DNA from 3 places in the Variovorax sp. H27-G14 genome. Region 3 is predicted to be linked to each of the others. Evidence: riboswitches for the same ligand, from Rfam matches in the RefSeq annotation. Region 3 holds a riboswitch; each other region holds the start of a gene.
What was found. Region 3 has a riboswitch for cobalamin ahead of VLK31_RS07415 (TonB-dependent receptor domain-containing protein). Riboswitches for the same ligand answer to the same signal wherever they lie in the genome.
Positions count from the first base shown of each region.

Region 1: linked by a shared signal. The riboswitch ahead of VLK31_RS09305 (energy-coupling factor ABC transporter permease) and the one ahead of VLK31_RS07415 (TonB-dependent receptor domain-containing protein) in region 3 are both predicted to bind cobalamin.
Region 2: linked by a shared signal. The riboswitch ahead of VLK31_RS09505 (TonB-dependent receptor) and the one ahead of VLK31_RS07415 (TonB-dependent receptor domain-containing protein) in region 3 are both predicted to bind cobalamin.

Region 1 is NZ_JAYLVN010000003.1:71,856-76,908, reverse strand. Features, by position in the region: gene cobN (cobaltochelatase subunit CobN) at 1-1,752, opposite strand, end outside; gene cobW (cobalamin biosynthesis protein CobW) at 1,789-2,859, opposite strand; gene VLK31_RS09305 (energy-coupling factor ABC transporter permease) at 3,035-3,712, opposite strand; cobalamin riboswitch at 3,973-4,257, opposite strand; gene VLK31_RS09300 (hypothetical protein) at 4,296-4,559, opposite strand; gene VLK31_RS09295 (hypothetical protein) at 4,684-5,053, shown strand, end outside.
Region 2 is NZ_JAYLVN010000003.1:111,525-116,577, forward strand. Features, by position in the region: gene VLK31_RS09490 (GMC family oxidoreductase) at 1-482, opposite strand, end outside; gene VLK31_RS09495 (hypothetical protein) at 497-1,360, opposite strand; gene VLK31_RS09500 (TetR/AcrR family transcriptional regulator) at 1,609-2,178, shown strand; cobalamin riboswitch at 2,258-2,538, shown strand; gene VLK31_RS09505 (TonB-dependent receptor) at 2,684-4,834, shown strand; gene VLK31_RS09510 (ABC transporter substrate-binding protein) at 4,933-5,053, shown strand, end outside.
Region 3 is NZ_JAYLVN010000002.1:396,968-402,020, reverse strand. Features, by position in the region: gene VLK31_RS07420 (cobyrinate a,c-diamide synthase) at 1-315, opposite strand, end outside; gene VLK31_RS07415 (TonB-dependent receptor domain-containing protein) at 372-2,288, opposite strand; cobalamin riboswitch at 2,374-2,632, opposite strand; gene VLK31_RS07410 (ClcB-like voltage-gated chloride channel protein) at 2,688-4,409, shown strand; gene VLK31_RS07405 (DUF904 domain-containing protein) at 4,513-4,737, shown strand; gene VLK31_RS07400 (cell division protein ZapA) at 4,734-5,053, shown strand, end outside.

The DNA.
Region 1 (5,053 bases), on a different contig from region 3:
GCCCGGCAGCCACTCGAGGTTGCCGTGCTTGCCGACATGCACCACCGCGTCGATGGCGAACACGTCGCGCAGCCAGAAATAGAACGCGAGGTAGCTGTGCGGCGGCACCAGTTCGGCGTCGTGATAGCTCGCGTAATCGGCCGTGCCTTGTGCAGCAAGAGAACGCGCGGGCTGGATGCCGACGAACACGTGGCCCAGCCGCAACCCGGCGATCATGAAGCGGCCCTGGCGCACCATCGGGTCTTGCTCGGGCGTGCCCCATCGGGCGTCGATGGCGTCGGCCATGCCCTGGGGCAAGGCCGCCAGGCGCGCGCGGTAGCCGGCGAGCGTGTAGCTCTGCCACGCGGGCCGCGATGCCCACTGCGCGGGGTCATTGGCAATGCCTTCCTGCAGCTTGCGCATGAGCGCGTCGCCGTCTTGCGGCACAGCAGCCGCGTCACCCAACCCATAGCCCTCTGCCTGCATCGCGCGCAGGATGCCGATGACCGAGGCCGGCGTGTCCAGCCCCACGCCGCTGCCGATGCGGCCTTCGCTGCCCGGGTAGTTGGCCAGGATCAGCGCGATGCGCTTGTCGGCCGCGCCCAGGCTGCGCAAGCGGCACCAGCGCCGGGCCAGCTCGGCCACGAAGGCCACGCGGTCGGGCTCGGGCTGGTAGTTGACCACCTCGGTCTGCGTGAGTTCGCAGCGGTGCGACAGGCCCTTGAAGCTCACGGCGCGCGTGATGATGCGCCCGTCCATCTCGGGCAGCGCGATCTGCATGGCGATGTCGCGCGGGCGCAGGCCCTGGCTGTCGGCCAGCCAGTCTTCGCGGTTGCCGCCGCTCACGATCACCTGCAGCACAGGCGCATCGCCCGCGAGTGCGATGGCTTCGCCTTCTGCGTTCTGCGCGCCCTGCCCCAGTGCCGCGAAGGCGGTGGTGTTGAGCACCAGTTGCACGTCGTGCTCGCTGCACAGCGCACGAAAGGTTGCAAGGCACAGCGGGTCTTTGAGCGAATCGAGCGCCACGGGCAGCGGGTTGAGCCCTTGCGCGCTCAGCGCCTCGGCCATCGCGTCGAAGGCCACGGTGTTGCCCGACTGCAGGTGCGAGCGGTAGAACACCAGCGCCACCACGGGGGCGCCGTCGTGCCAGCCGGCGCGCAGGTCGTCGATGCCCGCCACGGAGTGCGCGGCATTCATTCCGCCCGACATGTGCGCAGGCACATGCAGCGCCACCTGCGGCAGGCTGCGCGGCGGCAGCGGCGCCGGGCCGTGGCCCAGGCCGTGGAAGGCCACCGCGCGCAGAAACTGCATCGCATTGGCCGCACCGCCGCTGCGCGAGTACTGCCACAGTTGGCGGCTCACGTCGCGCGGCACGGTGCCGCGCGCGAGCAGGTCTTCGTCTTCCTGCAGGTCGCCCGAGAACATGGCGAGCTGCTGGCCCTTGCGCTTGGCGAGCTTCTCCAGCTGCTGCAGCCCATAGGCCCAGGCCGACTCCGCCCCCAAGTGGTCGACCACCACCACGCGCGCATGCTGCAGCACCTCGTCGATGTACAGGTCGAGCGAGGCCGGCTGGCGCAGGTACATCAGGTTGGCCAGCCGCAGTGAAGGGTAGCCGGGGTCGGTGGCCGCCAGCGACGTGCGCGCCGCGGCCAGCAGCGCGAGCGTGGTGTCGGCCGAGCTGAGCACCACGATGTCGCCCGGCGTCTGGTCGAGCCGGGTGACCACGCTGTCGTCTTCGACGAAGCGGCCGGGCTGGGTGCTCAGCAGGTGCATGGGGTCAGGCGGTCAGGCTGTCGAGCTGCAGGGCTGTCATGCAGCTGCGACCGCGCTCGCCTCTTGCAGCGCCTTGCGCAGCGCGCCCTCGTCCAGGTCTTCGCCGATGAACACGAGCCGCGTGCGCTGTGCCTCGCCGTCGCGCCAGCGGCGGTCGAAGTGGTGGTCGAAGCGACGGCCCACGCCTTGCACCAGCAGGCGCATCGGCTTGCCCGGAATGGCGACGAAGCCCTTCACGCGGTAGATGGTGTGCTGCTCGACCAGCCTGGCCAGCACGGCCAGCAGGCTGTCGCGATCCACGGGCGGCAGCTCGATGACGAGCGAGTCGAACTCGTCGTGGTCGTGGTCCTCTTCATGGTCGTGGTGGCTCTCGCGCAGGTGAATGCTGGCCTCGGCCGCGCGGCCCTGGCCCAGCAGCAGCGCGAGCGGCAGCTTGCCTTGGGTGGCGGCAACGATCTTCACCTCGGGCGGCAGCTCTTCGCGCACCAGCGCCTCCACTTGCGCGCGCGCGGCGTCGTCCATCAGGTCGGTCTTGTTGAGCACCACCAGGTCGGCGGCGGAGAGCTGGTCTTCGAACAGCTCGTGCAGCGGCGACTCGTGGTCGAGGTTGGGGTCGGCGCGGCGGGCTTCGTCCACGGCCGCGGGGTTGGCGGCGAACTGGCCCGATGCGGCAGCCGGGCCATCGACCACGGTGACCACCGAATCGACGGTGAAGATGTTGGCAATGTCCGGCCACTGAAAGGCCTGCACCAGCGGCTTGGGCAGCGCGAGGCCCGAGGTTTCGATGAGCACCGCGTCGATGTCGCCGCGCCGTTCGGCCAGCTGCAGCATCACGGGCAAGAACTCTTCCTGCACGGTGCAGCACACGCAGCCGTTGGCCAGCTCGTACAGGGCACCTGCGCGCTCGTTGCCGTCGTCGTCGCAGCCGATGCCGCAGCCGCGAAGAATTTCGCCGTCGATGCCAAGCTCGCCGAACTCGTTGACGATCACCGCGATGCGGCGGCCCTCTGCGTTGCCGAGGATGTGGCGCAGCAGCGTGGTCTTGCCGCTGCCGAGAAAGCCCGTGACGATGGTGACGGGAATCTTGGCGTTGCTTGTGGGGGTCATGGGAATGTTCTTTCAGGCGCCGAGGGCGAACAGATGGCAAGAAGCCAGCAAAGCGAGGGGTCAACGCGAAGCAGGCGCCCAGCGGCACGCCAGCTTCGAATTTTCCAGAGGATGCGCCGCAGTCCCCAGACGTGCCCGGGACCGCGGCAAGAAGGCAACAGAGACGAAGCCGGGCTCAGACGCCGCCGTACAAGCGGTGCTCGACAAAAACCGAGCCCTGCAGCCGGCGCCAGCCCTTGGCCGCGGCCAGCACGCCCAAGTCGACCAGCGGCTCGACCAGCACGACCGTCATGTAGGCGGCGCCGAAGCTGGCGATCTGGCTCAGGTTCTCCAGCCCCGTGCCGCGCCCGTAGAGCGCCCAGAAGCCGACCCACACCACAATGCCGCCCTGGTAGGCCACCGACAGCTTGAAGGCCTGCTGGTAGCTCAGGTCCACATAGGCCACGTTCTGCGGAATGATCCGGCGCGCCAGCGCGGCCGTGGCGAACAGCGGCACCAGCAAGGTGGTGACGTTCATGCCGAACTGCGGCAGATCTTGCGGCTCGAAGAACAGGCCTTGAATGAGCAGGCCGCCCGCCAGCCCGATGGCCGCGGGCGCCAGCCCGAACACCAGCAGCAGCGTGGTGCCCAGAATCAGGTGCACCTCGGACACGCCCACCGGGTGGTGCGGCAGCAGCTCGAAGAAGCAGAACACCAGCGCCATGGCAATGGCCGAGCGCAGCACCAGGGCGGCGGGCCCGTCCTTCATGAGGGTGTCGAAGGCCACCTTGCCGGTGTATGCGAGTGCAGCGGCCGCCGTGGCGTAGCTGAGAAAAATCTTGGATCCGTCGACAAGACCGGGTTCGATGTGCATCGCGCACCTCCTGAATTGCACCGAGGTGCGAAAGTTGATTGTTGGTTCATGGGCTGGCTTGCGCAAGCCCCTTCGAGGCGGCCGCGCACCCCAAAGCCGTGCGGCGTGGCGCCCGTGTTGTTCGACCCATGTGACCTCTGCTGCGGCCCGCGTCCCCGCAGGTTCCTGACCGATGAAGGACGCGAAGGGAGAGGCGAAGGGACTGCCACGGTGCGCGCAAGAGCGCGAGGCGGCAGGCCCGAACGCGCACTCCCGCTGCGTCCGAAGGCGGTTGCGAAGGCCGGTATCCGGGCTCGCGGAGCGCCGTGGTGTGCTGCATGAAGCATGCACACCGCGACCGAAACCCTCGCCTTCCCATGCCCAGGCACAGTGGCTGGCGATGCCTTTCAACAGAAGGCTCGCGCGAGAGGGTTTCCAGATCCGCTGACCGTTGCGGGGGCAGCGCAGGCTTTGACGCGTCACTGACGACGCGGCGCACCTGCTTCCCGTTTAACCCCTGGGCCATGTCATATGGCGTGCGGGGCACCTTCGAACCGTGGTGTCTGGCGCAGCCGATGAACATCGGCGCGCCAGACGGGCGGGATTATAGGGAGCCGAGGCCCGAGCCGGGGCCAGCGCCGGGGCCCGAGCTGGGGCCGGAACCGAGCATGCGCCGCATCACGGCCACGCCGGCCACCAGGGCGTTCGAGTAATTGGCATAGGCCTCGAGCGCGGAGTCGATGGGCACGTACACATGGGGGGCTTCGCCCGGCGCCGCGCCGCTGTCGACCGCCTCCATCACCACCCAGTAGAACTCGCCCGGTTCCAGTTCGTGGACCGTGAGTGCGATGTTCCGGGAAGAAGGCATGGGCTTTAAGCGAGGGGGCTCCACAGTCAATGGGTGGCGCAAAGGTCCGGTTGACAGCCCAGGGCTTCTCCTACATGGCAGGCCCCGCGCAAGACCTACGGTTTGCCCAACATATGGAGGCAGCATGAAACCTTTCAGTCTCGACCCCAGCATGCGCGCGACCCTGGGCGGCGCGTTCTACCCGACCGGCTACTCGATGGTGCTGTTCGCGAATGCGCATGACGCAACCCGCGTGGGCCAGCGCCTGATCGACGAGGGCATGAGCGGCGACGACATCTTTCTGATTCCGCCAGAGGCCGTGCTCTCGCAGATCGCGCCCACGGTGGAGGCCGCGGACGACCCGCTGCCCTCCGCCGGCACCGAAGGCGCGACTGTGCGGGCCTACACCAAGCTCGCACAGGAAGGCCACACCGCGCTTCTGGTGAAGACCGACGACAGCGACGCAGCTGAACGCCTGATGGTGGCTGTGCGCACGGTGCCCTATTCCATTGCGC
Region 2 (5,053 bases), on a different contig from region 3:
ACGGTGAGCTCGCCCTTGGTGTTGTGGAACACGCCTTCGCGCTGAATGTGGCCTTCGGAACGCTTGAAGGCAGGCAGCACGTCTTTGTAAGACCAGCCCAGGTTGCCCATGGCGGCCCAGCCGTCGTAGTCCTGCTTGCCACCGCGCACGTAGATCATGCCGTTGATGGTCGACGTGCCGCCCAGCACCTTGCCGCGCGGCCAATAGATCTTGCGGCCGTTGAGGTTGGGCTCCGGCTCCGAGTGAAAGTGCCAGTTGTAGATGCCCGACTGAAACAGCTTGCCCATGAGCATCGGCAGGCGAAAGAGGGGGTTCGAATCTTTGCCGCCGGCCTCCAGCAGCAGCACGCGCGTGGCGGGGCGGGCGCTGAGCCGGGCGGCCAGCGCGCAGCCCGCGGAGCCGGCGCCCACCACGATGTAGTCGTAGTCGTTCCTGTCGGCGTTGTCGCTGTCGCTGCTTTTGTAGTTGTGGTTTTGGTTCATGGGGTCACCGGGTCTCACCAGGGAATGGGGTCGCAGGCCATCTCGGCGAGATGGGCGTTGCACAGCGCGAAGGGGTTGGGCAGGCCCAGCACGGCGTCTGCATAGGCAGGGTGCTCGCGCAGCAGGCAGGCGACGTGGCCGTGCCGGCCTTGCGCAATGCCCGCGGCCTGCAACGCCTCGGCCGCGGAGGCGCCGAAGCCCATGAACACCACCGGCTCACCGCGCTGCAACAGGTGCGACAGCACCGCCGCAATGAGCGGCTTCCACAGCACCAGGTGGCCGTGCGACTGGTGCGGGTCGATCGCCACCTGAAAGCGGCTGAGCGTGAAGGAGGTGTTGAGCAGCAGCACACCGCTGTCGGCCCAGCGGTCGCACAGCGTGGCGGGTGTCTCGAAGGGCAGCACGCCCGATTCGATGTCTTGCAGCGTGCGCGGCCAGTTGGCAAAGCTGCCGCCGTAGCCCGCGTTTCCGGTGCGTGCCTCGGCCAGCATCTGCACCCAGGCGCGGATGCTCTTGGTGAACATCTTGTCGAGCTCGCGCCACTGCGCTACGTTGCCCACCTCGAAGGCGCGGCCGGTGGCAATGTCGATCGACGGATACGGGTCTTGCCCCAGCACCACGCATCGCACGCCCGCGGGCATCACGCTGTCGAAGGCCTTGAGCATGTGCGCGCCGTGGGGCATGCCTGCCAGCTGGCGGCCCTTGCGCGCCGGAAAAATCGGCTCCCATGCGTGCAGATCGAGCGCGGGGTCGATGCCCGCGAAGTCGAGCGCCACATCGCCCAGCGCGGCCCGCCATGCGGGGGGCAGGTCGTTTGGCCAGTCGGCCAGAGTTTCTTGCAGGGCGGTGCGCAGGGCGGTGCACAGGGCTTGGGGCATCGGGCTCCATTCAAACTTAAAAAAGCTGACCAGTTCGTCAGGAAATTCTAAGGAATAAATTGACGAGTTGGTCAGAATTTTTTTGGTGCTTGCCCGTGCGCCATTTCGGGGCGCACCTAAAATTTGCGTTCTGTCACCAGTGACATCCATTGCCCATGCGCGACACATCAACTCCCCGACCTTCCAGACTTCCCAAACCGGAAACCCCAGCGGACAGGGAGATCCGGGCGGCCAACAAGCGCAAGATATTGAAGGCCGCGAGCGAGGTGTTCGCCGCCAAGGGCTTCGACGGCGCCCGCATTGCAGAGATCGCCACCGTGGCGGAGCTGCCCAAGGCCAACGTCTACTACTACTACGCCACCAAGGAAGAGCTGTACAGCGCCACCTTCGCGCCGCTGCTGGAAGAGTGGGACAGCGCACTGCGCATCCTGAAGGCCGACACCGAGCCCGCCGTGGCACTGCGTGCCTACGTGCAAGCCAAGCTCAAGCTCGGGCGCAAGAACCCGCTGGAGGCGCGCCTGTTCGCCAACGAGGTGGTGCGCGGCGGCACCTTTCTTTCGGCCGCCGACCGGGCCCACATTGCCAAGAGCACGGCGGCCAGCATCGAGGTGTTCGAGGCCTGGATGGCGGCCAAGAAAATTCGCACCATCGACCCCCGGCACTTTCTGTTCATGCTCTGGGCCGCAACCCAGTTCTATGCCGACTACGAACCCATCGTCAACGCCGTGCTGCAGGTGAAGAAGCTCACCGCGGCGCACTACGACCAGGCGCTCGAAAGCATCGTGTCGACGGTGCTCGGCGGCGTGCTGCTGGACTGACGACGCACTGATTGCGCACTGACGGTCCCTATAATTCCGCCCCTTTGCGCAGCAGTTCTTCCTGGGGACGTGCTGCCGCGCAATTCAACGGTTCGAAGGTGCCCCCGCCAGCCACATGGCCACGGGGGTTAAACGGGAAGCAGGTGCGCCGCGTCGCTCAGACATGGCAATGCCTGCGCTGCCCCCGCAACGGTAAGCGGATCTGGAACCCCCTGTGTGCATGCCTGCATGGCATGCGCAGCCACTGCGCCTTCGGGCGTGGGAAGGCAGGGTGTTCCGCCTGGGTGTGCGCTGCAAAAAAGCATGCGACACCCTGGCAATTCGCAAGCCCGGATACCGGCCTTCGCAATCGCCTTCGGACGCTGCGGGAGTGCGTTTGTCCGGGTCGGCAGGTGCCGCGTGCCTTTGTGCGTGCGCGCTTTTGCCGATGTCGTGCAGGTGTTTTTTCTTTGGCGTTCGCTTCTGTGAAACGGTCCGCGGGCGTGCGGGCCACAAGGAACAACGCGTGCGCGATCACCTCGGCCTTCAGGCCCTCTCCGGCCCCCACACCTCCCTCATCGGCGCGAGCCTGCTGCTGGCGCTCTCCGGCGCCTCCGCGCAGGAAACGAAGGCCGCCGATGCGCTGCCCACGCTCACGGTCAACGAGAAAAAAACCATCTCCACCGCCACCCGGCTAGAAGCCGATCCGCTGCGCATTCCGTTCACCACCTACTCGGTAGAGCGCGCGCAAATGGACGCCATGGGCGCGGTCACGCTGGAAGACACCCTGCGCACCGTGCCGGGCCTGCAGTTCGGCACGCAGGGCAACTACTACACGCGCTTTGAAACGCGCGGCCTGCGCGACACGCAGGACGTGCTGGTGCTCATCGACGGCGTGCCGCTGCGCCAGTTGCAGGGCAATGCCGACATCACGCTCATCGCGCCCGACCTGGTGGACCGCATCGAGTTCATCAAGGGGCCGGCCTCGGCGCTGTACGGCAAGAACGCCATTGGCGGCGTGGCGCAGTTCTTCATGAAGCCCGAGCGCGCCGGCGGCAGCGTGAGCACCACGCTCGGCAGCTTCGGGCGCAAGGACGCGAGCGTGCGCTACCGCTGGGACTTCGAGCGCGGCAACCTGTACATCGGCGCGGCCAACAACGACTACAAGGGCTTTCAGCGCGACGCGGGCCGCGCGCAAACGGCGGCCGTGCTGGGCGGCGACTTTGCCGTCACCAACAGCTGGACCACGGGCTTTCAGATCTACGACTCGCACGTGCGCGGCGACCGTGGCTCCATCGTGCCGCTGCAGTACGGCAAGCCGATGTTCGCCATCACCTCGCGCGACAACTACGGCATACCTGATTCGTACGTGGTGGGCGACTACCAGTCGATCGCGTGGAAGAACAAGGTCGACTTTGGCGGCGGCTGGTCGCTCAACCACCTGAGCAGCTTCTCGCGCTACGACCGCTTCTTTGCCGGCGGCATCACCATCGTGCCGCCGCCCGCGGCGGTGAACAAGGGCTACTCCGAAAGCGACACCTCCGACCGCGGCGTGTTCCACGACGTGGCGCTGACCTGGCTCACCGGCGGCAAGCGCTGGAGCAACGAGCTGCAGGTGGGCGTGAACCTGGAGCGCGGCTGGCAGAACCTCGACTCGCCCACCTTCACCAACGCACCCACGTACCGCGGCCCGTTCTACAACGTGCCGGTGACCAACGTGCGCAACGACCCGCGCGGCATTCGCGGCGCCACCACGTTCTCGCGCTTCGACCAGGATGTGCGCAGCTTCTACCTGCAAGACCGCCTCGAGTGGGACGCCTTCGGCATCACCGCCGGCCTGCGCCACGACAAGTTCGAGCAGACGCTGGGCCGCTCCGGCACGCAAGTGATTTCCGCGCAGGAGGGCAGCCGCACCAGCCCGCGGCTGGGCGCCGACTGGGCCTTCTCGCGCAATGCAACTGCCACGCACGCGGTGTTCGCCAACTGGAGCGAAGGCTTCCGCCCGCAGGCCGTGGCGCTGAACACGCGCAACAACGTGGTGGTGCCCGACATTCTTCGTCCCGAGCTCACGCGCAGCAAAGAGGTGGGCGTGAAGGGCCGCGCGGCCAACGAGGCCTGGGCTTATCAGGTGAGCCTGTTCGAGGCCGAGAAGGTCGATGGCCAGCGCGCCTACCGCAGCGGGCCCGACTCGTTCGTGTTCAGCAACGCCACCTCGCGCGCCAAGGGCATCGAGTCTTCGGTGCAGCTGCAGCTGTCGCAGCACTGGAACGGCTACCTGCACTACACGTGGCAAGACGCGCGCCTGAAAGACTTTCAAACCTACACCGACAGCGGCGCGCGCAGCACCAACTTCGGCGGCTACCGGGTGCGCATGTCGGCGCACAACATCGCCGGTGCGGGCGTGACCTGGGCGCAGGGGCCGTGGTCGGTGACGGGCACGGCCAACTACGTGGGCAGCCGCTACCTGCGCGACAACGTGGTCAACCCGCAGAAGCTGCCGGGCTACCTGCTGGCCAATGTGGCGGTGAGCTACAAGGCCACGCCGCAGCTCACGCTGCAGGCCGGGGTGAACAACCTGACGAACAAGTACTACATCGGCGACGACCTCTCGGCGCAGGACGCCGGCAACGCCGGAGCACCGCGCACCTTCTTCGCGCGCGCCCGCTACACCTTCTGAGCGCGATGAAGCGGCGAACGATGCTGAGGGGAATGGCGCTGATGACGACCGGGTTAAGTGCTTCACTGGCGTTCGCCGCTGAAGGGTTCCCGCGTGAAGTGACCGATGCGATCGGCCGCCGCGTGCGCATCGCGGCGCCGCCGCAACGCATCGTCGTCGTGTTCCCCAGCAACGTGGAGCTGGCCTGGGCGCTGGGGCTGGAAGACCGCGTGGTCGCCA
Region 3 (5,053 bases):
CGGCAGGCCGAAGCGCACGGCCAGATCGGCCGCGCTGGGCGTGCCGTCGAACAGGCCCATCACGCCCTCCACGATCACCAGGTCGCACTCGCGCGCCGCGGCGCGCAGGCGCGCGCGGCAGTCGGCCTCGCCGGTCATCCACAGGTCGAGCGAGTGCACCGGTGCGCCGGTGGCAAGCGCCAGCCAGTGCGGGTCGAGAAAGTCGGGCCCGCACTTGAAGGCACGCACGCGCCGGCCCTGGCGCGCGTGCAGCCGCGCGAGCGCGGCGGCCACGGTGGTCTTGCCTTGCCCGGAGGCAGGCGCGGCCACCAGCACCGCGGCGCAGGTGGCTGCAACGGCGTCGCCGGTGCCGTGGGGGGTCGGGGCTTTTTTTACTGAGGGGTCCACTTGAGGCCGACGTACGCGGTGCGGCCGGCATTGGCGTAAAGCCGCGCGTACTGGTAGTCCTTGTTGCCCACATTGTCGAGGCGCGCCACCAGGTTCAGGTCGCGCGTGATCTTGGTGCTGGCCGACAGGTTCAGCAGCGTGTAGCCGCCCAGCTTCACGGTGTTGGCCGCGTCGTCGTAGCGCTGGCTCGAGGCCTGCACTTCGGCGCCCAGCGTCCAGCCCGCCACGCGCCAGTCGGCACCCACGGTGCCGTGGCGCTTGGAGCGGCGTGCGAGCAGGTTGCCGGTGGCGGTGTCCCTCGGGTCCTGCACGTCGAACGAGGCACGCAGGGTGACGTCGCCGAAGCGCTGGCTGGCCGACAGCGTGGCGCCTTGCAGCGTGGCACGGTTCACGTTGGTGTAGCAACCGAAGCTGGAGGCGCAGCCGGTGGCGGTGCCGACGAAGTTGATCAGGTTGCGCACGCGGTTGCGGTACACCACGATGCCGGCGGTGGTGTCGGCTTGGGCGTAGTTCATGCCCAGCTCCACGTTCTGGCTGGTCTCGGGGCGCAGCGTGGACACGCCGTATTCGCTGAAGCGCTGGTACAGCGTGGGCACGCGAAAGGCGGTGCCGGCCGAGGCGGTGAAGCGCAGCGCGGGCGTGATGGCGTAGCCGTAGGCCGCGCTGCCGGTGGTCTTGCCGCCGAACTCGCTGTCCTTGTCATGGCGCGCGTGCAGTTGCAGCGAATGCGGGCCTTGCACGAAGCCGTAACCCAGCGAAAGCGCGTCCTGCGAACGGTCGCGCGACAGCAGCTTGGCCGAGGTGGTGGCCGCGTTGACGAGAGCGTCTTCGCGGCGCTCGAAGGTGGCCGTCACCAGGTGCGGGCCAAAGCGAAATTCGTTCTGGAACAGGTAGCCGCGCAGGTTGGTTTCGGTGCGGTAGAACGAAGGCTGCGTCTTGTACACGGTCTGCGAGTCAGTCACCTGCAGGCGGGTGCTGTAGATGTCGTTCCACTTCGAAGACCAGGTCAGGCCCGCGGTGCGCAGCGTGTTGTTCGCCTCGTCGTCGCGGAACTGAATGGGCAGCTTGGTGCGGTAGGACACGGTGGCGTCGTAGCCGGCCGTGGTGTCGCTGGTGAGCAGCGTGGCGTCCAGGCGCTGGTCGGGCGTGAGCTGAAAGCCCAGCTTCACATTGCCCGAGGTGCTGTGGTAGCCGTCGCGGTCGGGGCTGGTGAAGCCGTCCTTGCTGGGGGTGCGCTTGTCCACGGGCTGCACGTTGAAGCCCTTGCTTTCTTCATGCGCCACGCCGAACGAATAGTCGAACAGACCCGACTTGCCGCTCACGCCGCCTTCGATGCGGCGCAGTCCCTTGCTGCCGATGCCGATGCCCGCGTAGGGGCGCACGCCCTCTTCGCCGCGCCGCGTGAAGAGCTGAATGACGCCGCCAATGGCGTCAGAGCCGTACACCGCGGCGGCCGGGCCGCGCAGCACTTCGATGCGGTCGATCTGCGACAGCGGAATGCCTTCCCAGCCGGCGCCGCCGGTGGATTGCGAGTCGATGCGCACGCCGTCCAGGTACACCGCCGTGAAGCGCGTTTCCGCGCCGCGGATGAACAGGCTGGTGGTGTTGCCCACGCCGCCGTTGCGGCTGATCTCGATGCCGGGCAGGCGCGCCAGCACGTCTGCCACGCCGGTTGCGCCGCTGCGCTCGATGGCCTGGCGATCGACCACCGACACGTCGCCCACCAGTTCCGACAGCGCCTGCGGCGTGCGGTTGGCGGTGACCACCGTTTCGCTCAGGGCGGGTGCCTCCTGGGCATGGACGAGGCCGCCAAATGCGCAAGCCAGTGCCAGTGGCAAGCAAGCGAGGCGAACACGGCGCGCAGGTGCGCGGCCGCTGGAAAAGCAAACGTGGGAAATCATTGAATGGACCGAACGAACGTCTATACCCCTCGCCGGCCTCCCCGCCAGCGCCATGGGCACCATGGCCACCCCATGCTTCGATGCATGCGGCAGCCGCCTTGTTGGCCGGTATCCGGGCTGGCAGAACAACCCCTACCGCCTTCCCAGGCACCTGTTTCAGGGCGCCCAGTGGCTTGAATGGAAAGGGGTTGGCGCCTTGCGGCGCCGTCTGCTTGACCGTTGCGGGGGCAGCGCAGGCGGCTTCGGCCGGGTACCGACCTGAGGTCGGGGGGCGTTCACTCCTGCTTCCCGTTGAACTGCGCCGTGTGAACCACGCCGCGAGCACCAACGGCCGGCATTTTAGGCCCAGAGATCCAGCTTTAAGTCGAAAGTTGCGCACCGCCGCTAACATCGGCGCCCATGATGCGGCCCGCCTCGGTATTTTTGAATCTTCGTTCGGCGCTGCAGCGCATGCTGGGTGGTTCCGGCTGGCAGTCGATGCTGCTGTGGGCCATCGTAGCGGGGCTGCTCGGTACCCTGGCCACCGAACTGTTTCGCGCGGCGCTCTATCACTTCGAGCACCTGCTGCTCGGCCCCGGCGACGGGCTGGTGGCCATGGCCAAGCGCCTGCCATGGTGGGCGCGCGTGGCCTGCCCCACGCTGGGCGGGCTGGTGGCGGGCGGGTTGCTGGTGCTGGCCAAGCGCGTGGCGGTGCGCAGCGCCACCTCCGACTACATGGAAGCGATCGTGCTGGGCGACGGGCGCATTCCGGTGGCGCAAACGCTGGTGCGCAGTGCGTCGTCGCTGGTGAGCATCGGCACCGGCGGCTCCATCGGGCGCGAAGGCTCGATGGTGCAGCTGGCCGCGCTGGCGGCGTCGCTGCTGGGGCGCGTGTTTCGTTTTCCGGTCGAGCGGCTGCGTCTGCTGGTGGCCTGCGGCGCGGCGGCAGGCCTCACCGCCGCCTACAACGCGCCCATTGCGGGCGCCTTCTTCGTCGCGGAGATCGTGCTGGGCTCCATTGCCATGGAAAGCGTGGGGCCGATCATCATTGCGTCGGTGGTCGCCAACGTGGCGATGCGCTCACTGCCCGGCTACCAGCCCCCCTACAGGATGCCGGCCTTCCCCGAAATTCACGGCACCGAGGTCGTGCTGTTCTGCGTGCTCGGCGTGCTGCTGGGCTTTGCAGCCATCGGCTTCCTGCGCGCGCTGCAGGGCAGCCGCGCGCTGTTCTCGCGGCTGCCGCTTGCGCTGCCTTTGCGGCTGGCGCTGGGCGGGCTGGTGATGGGCGCCATATCGGTGCCGATGCCAGAGGTGTGGGGCAACGGCTACAGCGTGGTCAACGCGGTGCTGCACACGCCGTGGCCCTGGGCGCTCATTGCGATGGTGCTGGTCGCCAAGACGGCGGCCACGCTGGCCACCGCGGGGTCGGGCGCGGTCGGCGGCGTGTTCACGCCGGCGCTGTTCTTCGGCTGCATGGTGGGTGCGCTGTTCGGTCAGGGGGTGCAGGCGCTGTGGCCGGCCGCCACTTCGGCACCGTTTGCGTACGCCATCGTGGGCATGGGCGCGTTTCTGGCGGGCGCCACGCAGGCGCCGCTGATGGCGATATTGATGATCTTCGAGATGACGCTGAGCTACCAGGTCATGCTGCCGCTGATGGCGGCCAGCGTCATCGCGTACTTTGTGGCGCGCTCGGCCAACGCGGGCTCCATGTACGAGATCACGCTGCGCCGCAACGAACAGCGCGACACGCAGTTGCGCCTGCGCGGCCTGCACATGCGCGACCTGGTGCAGCCGGCCGAAACCGTGGTCGGCCCGCACGCAGACCGCGAAGCGATGAGCAAGCTCTTTCTGCAGCACCCGGTGAAGTACCTGTATGTGGTCGACGAGGGCAACCGCTACCTGGGCGTGGTGCCGCTTGGCGCGCTGGGCACCGCGCCTGCCGAAACCACCGCGGGCGCACTGCTGTCGCAGGCGCTGCAGCCGATCCCCGCCGACACCGGCCTGGGCGAAGCACTGCAGCGCTTTCTGGACCACCTGGGCGAGCGGCTGCCGGTGATAGAGAGCACGGCCAACCCGGTGCTGCTGGGCGTGGTCGCCAAGAGCGCGTTGCTGGCCACCTATGTGCGCCTGAGCGAGGCATGAAAGGTTTGATCGGTGGCACGCGAGGCCGCAGAATGCCGACCACGCTGGCGGCTGCGCCCGGCGTCGGCAAGACCGCTTTCCCAGGAAACTACAATCGCCAACCATGCCCGCCTCCAGCCCCATCGACCAGATCGCCGAGCGCGTTGAACGCCTGCTTGTGCGTCACGAAGAGGTGCAGCGCACCAATGCGCTGTTGCAGGAACAGGTCGATGCGCTGGCACGCGAACGCGACGCCCTGAAGTCGCGGCTTGCAGCGGCCCGCACACGCCTGGACGCCCTGCTGGAGCGGTTGCCGGTAGAACCCCCCTCCCAAGATTCCCCCGCATGAAGCAGATTGAAGTTCAGATCATGGGCCAGAGCTATTTGCTCGGCTGTCCCGACGGTGGCGAGGCGCAACTGCGCGAAGCCGTCGAGCGCGTGGACGCGGCCATGTGCAAGATCCGCGATGCAGGCAAAGTGAAGGCCCGCGACCGCATCGCGGTGCTGGCGTCGCTGAACCTGGCGTTCGACCTGGCCGCGCAACAGGCCGCGACCACTGAAGCCGCCGCCGCCGCGCCCGCGGCGGTTGCCGCAGGCACACCCAGCACAGATACCACCGAAACCGACACCAAAGCCGGCCAGCTCATTCAAAGACTCGATCAGGC